One region of the Streptomyces sp. NPDC053673 genome, then DNA from elsewhere that is predicted to be linked to it. Evidence: riboswitches for the same ligand, from Rfam matches in the RefSeq annotation. Region 1 holds a riboswitch; the other holds the start of a gene.

Evidence for each region. Region 1 has a riboswitch for S-adenosylmethionine ahead of ACZ6ZQ_RS11765 (aminotransferase class V-fold PLP-dependent enzyme). Riboswitches for the same ligand answer to the same signal wherever they lie in the genome.
Region 2: it holds a riboswitch for S-adenosylmethionine, as region 1 does, so the genes downstream of both, thrC (threonine synthase) here and ACZ6ZQ_RS11765 (aminotransferase class V-fold PLP-dependent enzyme) in region 1, are expected to answer to the same signal.

The regions. Positions count from the first base shown of each region.
Region 1 covers NZ_JBVJKN010000006.1:121,212-124,410, forward strand. The annotation lists gene trpD (anthranilate phosphoribosyltransferase) at 1-948, shown strand, start outside; SAM riboswitch class IV at 1,172-1,289, shown strand; gene ACZ6ZQ_RS11765 (aminotransferase class V-fold PLP-dependent enzyme) at 1,493-2,899, shown strand; gene ACZ6ZQ_RS11770 (Lrp/AsnC family transcriptional regulator) at 3,104-3,199, opposite strand, start outside.
Region 2 covers NZ_JBVJKN010000002.1:118,053-121,251, reverse strand. The annotation lists gene ACZ6ZQ_RS03745 (MoaD/ThiS family protein) at 43-318, opposite strand; gene thrC (threonine synthase) at 315-1,625, opposite strand; SAM riboswitch class I at 1,619-1,774, opposite strand; gene ACZ6ZQ_RS03735 (glucosyl-3-phosphoglycerate synthase) at 1,892-2,914, shown strand; gene ACZ6ZQ_RS03730 (DUF7927 domain-containing protein) at 2,998-3,199, shown strand, end outside.

The DNA of each region.
Region 1 (3,199 bases):
GACCGGATTCTGCGGGGCGAGGCCACCGATGCGCAGATCGCCGGGTTCGCCGTCGCGCTGCGGGCCAAGGGCGAGACGGTCGAGGAGATCTCCGGTCTCGTACGAACGATGTACGCCCATGCCCGGGTGATCGACGTCCCCGGGGCGACCGTCGACATCGTGGGCACCGGCGGCGACGGCGCGAAGACCGTCAACATCTCGACGATGTCCGCGATCGTCGTGGCCGGCACCGGCGCGAAGGTCGTCAAGCACGGCAACCGTGCCGCGTCCAGTGCCAGCGGCGCCTCGGACGTCCTGGAGAAGCTCGGCGTCAATCTGGAGCTGACGCCGGAGCGGGTGGCCGCGGTCGCGGAGGAAGCGGGGATCACCTTCTGCTTCGCCGTGAAGTTCCACCCAGCGCTGCGGCATGTGGCCGCGGCGCGCAAGGAGCTCGGAATCCGTACGACGTTCAACTTCCTGGGGCCGCTCACCAACCCCGCCCGGGTGAAGGCCCAGGCCACGGGCGTCGCCGATGCCCGAATGGCGCCGATCATGGCCGGAGTGCTCGCCGAGCGGGGATCCAGCGCGCTGGTCTTCCGCGGTGATGACGGCCTGGACGAGCTCACCACGACCGCGACGTCCCGGGTGTGGGTCGTCCGGGACGGCGCGGTGCGCGAGGAGGCCTTCGACCCCCGGGACGTGGGCATCGAACTGGTCCCGGTCGAAGCGCTGCGCGGCGCGGACGCCTCGTACAACGCGGATGTCGCCCGCCGGCTCCTCGCCGGTGAGTCCGGCCCGGTGCGGGACGCGGTCCTGCTGAACTCGGCGGCGGCGCTGGCCGCGCTGGAGCCGGGCGGGGGCACTCTGGTGGAGCAACTCCGGGCCGGGATCGCGAAGGCCGCGGAGTCCATCGACTCCGGGGCGGCGAAGCAGGCGCTGGACCGCTGGGTGGCGGTGAGCAACGCGTAACGCCCGGCGATGGGCATGCTGGTGCGGGGTCTGTGCGGGCACAGGCCCCGCACCTTTGCGTGCGGACGTCGTGCGGACGTGGTGCGGACGTATGCGGACGTCATGGGGAGCTGCGGGGCCGTGGAGAGCTGCCGGGAAGTCGCGGTGAACCCGCGGGCGGGTGACGTCCCGGTATCCGGACACGAGTTGCGCGAGGGCGATCAGCTGGCATAGCTTCGCGACAGGTCATGAGTGACAGCGACTACGGCCCCGGCCCGCTGTCCGGCAACCCTCCGTCCGTGGCGGGGTGCCCCGGGTGAAGACCAGGCCGTGGGCAGCGAGGTCCGCGGCAAGCGCGGACCCCTTGCAACCCCTGGGGTCCTGGTCCTCAAGGGAGCAGTCTCGTGAGCAAGCGAATGCGATAGGGCGCGAAGCCCCTCACTTCAATTCCCTCCGTACGGTGACCGCCGTGCGTCGAGGCAACCCCCGTATGCAGAGCGCCGGTTGGGCGGCTGCCGCACGGGTTCTTGAAGCCGATTCGCCTTTCCTGCCGGGAGATACCGCCATGTCCGCATGCCCGAACACCGCCACTGCCACTGTCACCGCCACCCCCGCTGCCGTCGCCACCGACGCCGACCCCTGCTGTGCCGCCCCGCTGCCGGTACTCGGCCGGGACGTCACCGTGCCGCTCGTGACCGGCGGCGAGGTCACGTATGCCGCCCTCGACTACGCGGCGAGCGCGCCCGCGCTGCAGCGGGTGTGGGACGACGTGGCCGCGTACGCCCCGTACTACGGCAGCGTGCACCGCGGCGCCGGGTATCTCTCGCAGCTCTCCACGGACCTGTTCGAGAACAGCCGCGTGGCGGTGCACGAGTTCCTCGACTGCCGGGACGGAGACCAGGTCGTCTTCACCCGCTCGACCACCGACTCGCTCAACCTGCTGGCCGCCGCACTCCCCGCCGACTGCCAGGTGTTCGTCTTCGAGACCGAGCACCACGCCTCGCTGCTGCCGTGGCAGGACGCCCGCGTGACGTACCTCGACGCGCCGCGCACGCCGGGCGAGGCGGTGCGGACCCTGGAGCTGGCCCTCGCCGACCGCAACCCCCATGGCCCCGCGCTGGTCTGCGTGACCGGCGCGTCCAATGTCACCGGGGAGCTCTGGCCGGTACGCGAACTCACGGCCGCCGCCCACGCCCACGGCGCGCGCATCGTGCTGGACGCCGCGCAGCTCGCGCCGCACCACCCCGTCTCGGTGAAGGACCTGGACGTCGACTGGGTCGCCTTCTCCGGGCACAAGCTGTACGCCCCGTTCGGCTCGGGTGTGCTCGCCGGGCGCGCGGACTGGCTGCAGAAGGCGGAGCCGTACCTGGCCGGTGGCGGTGCCTCGAAGAAGGTCGCGCGACGCAACGACGGTGGCGTGGACGTGGACTGGCACACCACCGCCGCCCGCCACGAGGCCGGTTCGCCGAACGTCATCGGCGTCTACTCGATCGCGTCCGCGTGCAAGGCGCTGACGGAAGCCGGTTTCGACGCGCTCGTCGCGCGTGAGCGGCATCTGATCGCGAAGGTCCGCGAGGGCCTGGCGGAGGTGCCGGAGGTCACGATCCTCTCGCTGTTCGGCGACGACGCACCGCGCGTCGGTGTCATCTCCTTCGTCGTGGAGGGCTGGAACAGCTCCCACTTCGCCGCCGCGCTGTCCGCCGAGTACGGCATCGGCGTACGGGACGGACTCTTCTGCGCCCACCCGCTGGTGCGCACCCTGCTCGGCAGCGACCCGCAGGACCCGGGCGAGTGCGGTGCGCCGGAGGCCGAGCCGGGCGCGAGCTCGCTGAACGCGATCCGGGTCAGCTTCGGCGCCGGTACGCCGGACGAGCACGTCGAGCGCTTCGTACAGGCCGTGAAGGATCTCGTGCGCGACGGTGCGAAGTGGAACTACCGCACCGAGGACGGCAGGTGCGTGCCCGCGGTCTGAGGCGCCGGGTGAGTCCCGTCCCCGGCAGGACCGTGTTCATGAAGCGCTCGGCCGCGTCGGCGAGGAATTCGCCGGCGCGGCCGAGCGCTTCACGCGCACCGTGCCGGCTGCCGACGGGATGTCCGTCCGGAGCGTCCGTGCTCGGACTCCCCCGGAGCTGTGCCCGGAGGTGTCCCCGGACGGGGCCTGGTGTGCGGACAGGGCCTACGCGTCGAGGCCGATCGCGAACGCCGCCTCCAGGTCGTGCTGCGAGTACGTACGGAACGCGACGTGCGTGTCCGTCGCCTCCACGCCCGGGAT
Region 2 (3,199 bases), on a different contig from region 1:
AACACTGCGTGGCGATCACGGCTCCGGCACCGCGCCCGACGGTCAGCCTCCGGCGACGGCCGGGATGATCGAGACGCCCGCGCCGTCCGGCGTGGCCGTCTCCAGGCCCTGCTCGAAGCGGACGTCGTCGTCGTTGACGTACACGTTCACGAAACGGCGCAGCTTGCCCTGGTCGTCCAGGACCCGCGCCGCGATGCCCGCGTGGTTCTTCTCCAGGTCGGCGATGACCTCGGCGAGGGTCGCGCCCTCCGCCGGGACCTCGGCTTGGCCGCCGGTGTAGGTGCGGAGGATGGTGGGGATGCGGACGTTGACGCTCATGCGAGGCCAGCCTCTCGGAAAGAGTCCAGGTTGGGGCGGATGACAGCGGACATACCCGTCGTGGGGGCCACCGCGTCGAGAGTCTTCAGGCCGTCACCCGTGTTGACGACGACCGTGGTGAGGGACGGGTCGATGACGCCTGCCTCGATCAGCTTCTTCGCCACGCCGAGCGTCGTGCCGCCGGCGGTCTCCGTGAAGATGCCCTCCGTGCGGGCCAGCAGCTTGATCGCGTCCACGATCTGCTCGTCGGTGACGTCCTCGACGGCTCCTCCGGTGCGCCGGCAGATGTCCAGGACGTACGGGCCGTCGGCCGGGTTGCCGATCGCCAGGGACTTCGCGATGGTGTCGGGCTTCTGCGGCTTGACCACGTCATGGCCGGCCTTGAAGGCCACGGACACCGGGGAGCAGCCCTCGGCCTGGGCGCCGAAGATCTTGTAGGGCTTGTCCTCGACGAGGCCCAGCTTGATCAGCTCCTGCAGGCCCTTGTCGATCTTGGTGAGCTGGGAGCCGGAGGCGATGGGGATGACGATCTGGTCGGGGATCCGCCAGCCGAGCTGCTCGCAGATCTCGTACGCGAGCGTCTTCGACCCCTCGCCGTAGTACGGACGCAGATTGACGTTGACGAAGCCCCAGCCCTCGCCCGCCGGGTCGCCGATGAGTTCGGAGCAGAAGCGGTTGACGTCGTCGTAGTTGCCCTCGATACCGACGAGCTCGCCGCCGTAGACGGCCGCCATGATGACCTTGCCCTGCTCCAGGTCGTGCGGGATGAACACGCAGGAGCGGAAGCCGGCCCGGGCGGCGGCGGCGCCGACCGCGCCCGCCAGGTTGCCGGTGGAGGAGCAGGAGAGCGTGGTGAAACCGAAGGCGCGGGCGGCCTCCAGGGCCTGGGCGACGACCCGGTCCTTGAAGGAGTGCGTCGGGTTGCCGGAGTCGTCCTTGACGAAGAGCTTGCCGGTGTCGACACCCAGCTCACGGGCGAGGTTGTCGGCCTTGACGAGCTTGGTCCAGCCCGGGTTCAGGTTCGGCTTGCTCGCCACGTCGGCGGGGACGGGGAGCAGCGGCGCATAGCGCCAGATGTTCTCGGGACCGTTCTCGATCCGCTTGCGCAGGGCTTCCGGGTCGCCGCTCGGCAGGTCGTACGCGACTTCGAGCGGCCCGAAACAGATCTCGCAGGCGAAGATCGGGCCGAGCGCGAACCGCTCGCCGCATTCGCGGCAGGAGAGCCCGGAGGCGGGGCCGAGATCAACTGAGTCGGTGGTGGTGGCAACGGTCTGCACAGCCATGGAGGCGAGGCCCTTTCTCCTCATCTTCCTCGCGGCGCATCTCGCCACGAGACGGAATTGGCACCTTCCCTAGCCGGGGCCTCGCGCGAGTGTCGTATGACGTGCGACGAGAACCGGCTGGAGGGTTGCCGGGGCTTCAACGGGCCGTGTCCCTCTGCCCCTCTGGATGAGCGGTATTCGATTGTTCGCGAGAGGACCCCCGACATGCGACGGCCGTTCGCGTTGTTCAAGACTGTAACCGAACCCCCGGACGCTTGAGATGGTCGTCCGATCCGCGAGATGGAGATCAAGTGCTGGAAGAGGTGGAGCGCTGGCTGGCCCGGCGGTCCTGGTCGGTGGCGGACCGCCCCCTGGACCAGCTGCTGGCCGCCAAGAAGAGCACCACGGTCAGCGTGGTGCTCCCTGCTCTGAACGAGGAGGCGACGGTCGGGGAGATCGTCGCCGTGATCCGGCGCGAGCTGATGTCGGAGGCGGTCCCGCTCGTGGACGAGCTCGTGGTCGTCGACTCGGGGTCGACGGACCGTACCGCAGAGGCCGCCGCGGCGGCCGGGGCGCGCGTGGTGCACCGGGACGCGATACTCCCGCGCATACCGGCGCTGCCCGGCAAGGGCGAGGTGCTGTGGCGCTCGCTGCTCGTGACCGGCGGCGACATCGTCTGCTTCGTGGACGCGGACCTGAGGGAGTTCTCCGCGGACTTCGTCTCCGGGATCATCGGCCCGCTGCTGACCGAGCCGGACGTGCAGTTCGTGAAGGCGATGTACGAGCGGCCGCTCGGGACCACCGGTGTCGACGCGCTCGCCTCCGGCAGGACCGGACAGGGCGGCCGTCTTGGCGGAGCCGAGCAAGGAGGAAGGGTCACGGAGCTGGTGGCGCGGCCGCTGCTCAATCTGCACTGGCCGCAGCTGGCCGGGTTCGTCCAGCCGCTCGGCGGTGAGTACGCGGCGCGGCGCTCGCTGCTGGAGCGGCTGCCGTTCCCGGTGGGGTACGGGGTGGAGCTCGGGCTGCTGGTGGACGCGCTGCACACGGTGGGCCTGGACGCGCTGGCGCAGGTGGACGTGGGCGTACGGCTGCACCGGCACCAGGACAGCCAGGCGCTGGGCCGGATGGCGGCGGCGATCTACCGTACGGCCCAACTGCGGTTGTCCCGGGGCCATCTGGTGCGTCCGGCGCTGACCCAGTTCGAGCGCGGCGAGGACGGGTTCGTACCGCGGACCCATCCGGTGGACACCGAGGAGCGGCCGCCGATGGTGGAGATCCCCGAGTACGCGGAGTACGCGAAGCGGGCCGGGCGGCGTAACACGGGCGCGGCGTAGCCGGGCTCAGCCGGTCGTATTGTCTAAATTTCGCATTTATGGGCTATACGAGACTCATGGGCGCTTGGCGCCAGAATTCCAGGTTGCCCCGTTTCGTCGGGGCCCTGACGGTCGTCGCGACCGTCACCACCGTCTCGACCGGAATGGCCGGGCCGACCGCTCCGCTCTCCCCCGGCCGGGCCGTCACCGACAGCGGCTCCTCCTTCGAGAAGCGCTACGACGCCTCGCTGTACGGCGACTTCACCACCATCGGCAACACCGTACTCGGCTGTCCGGACGCGCCCG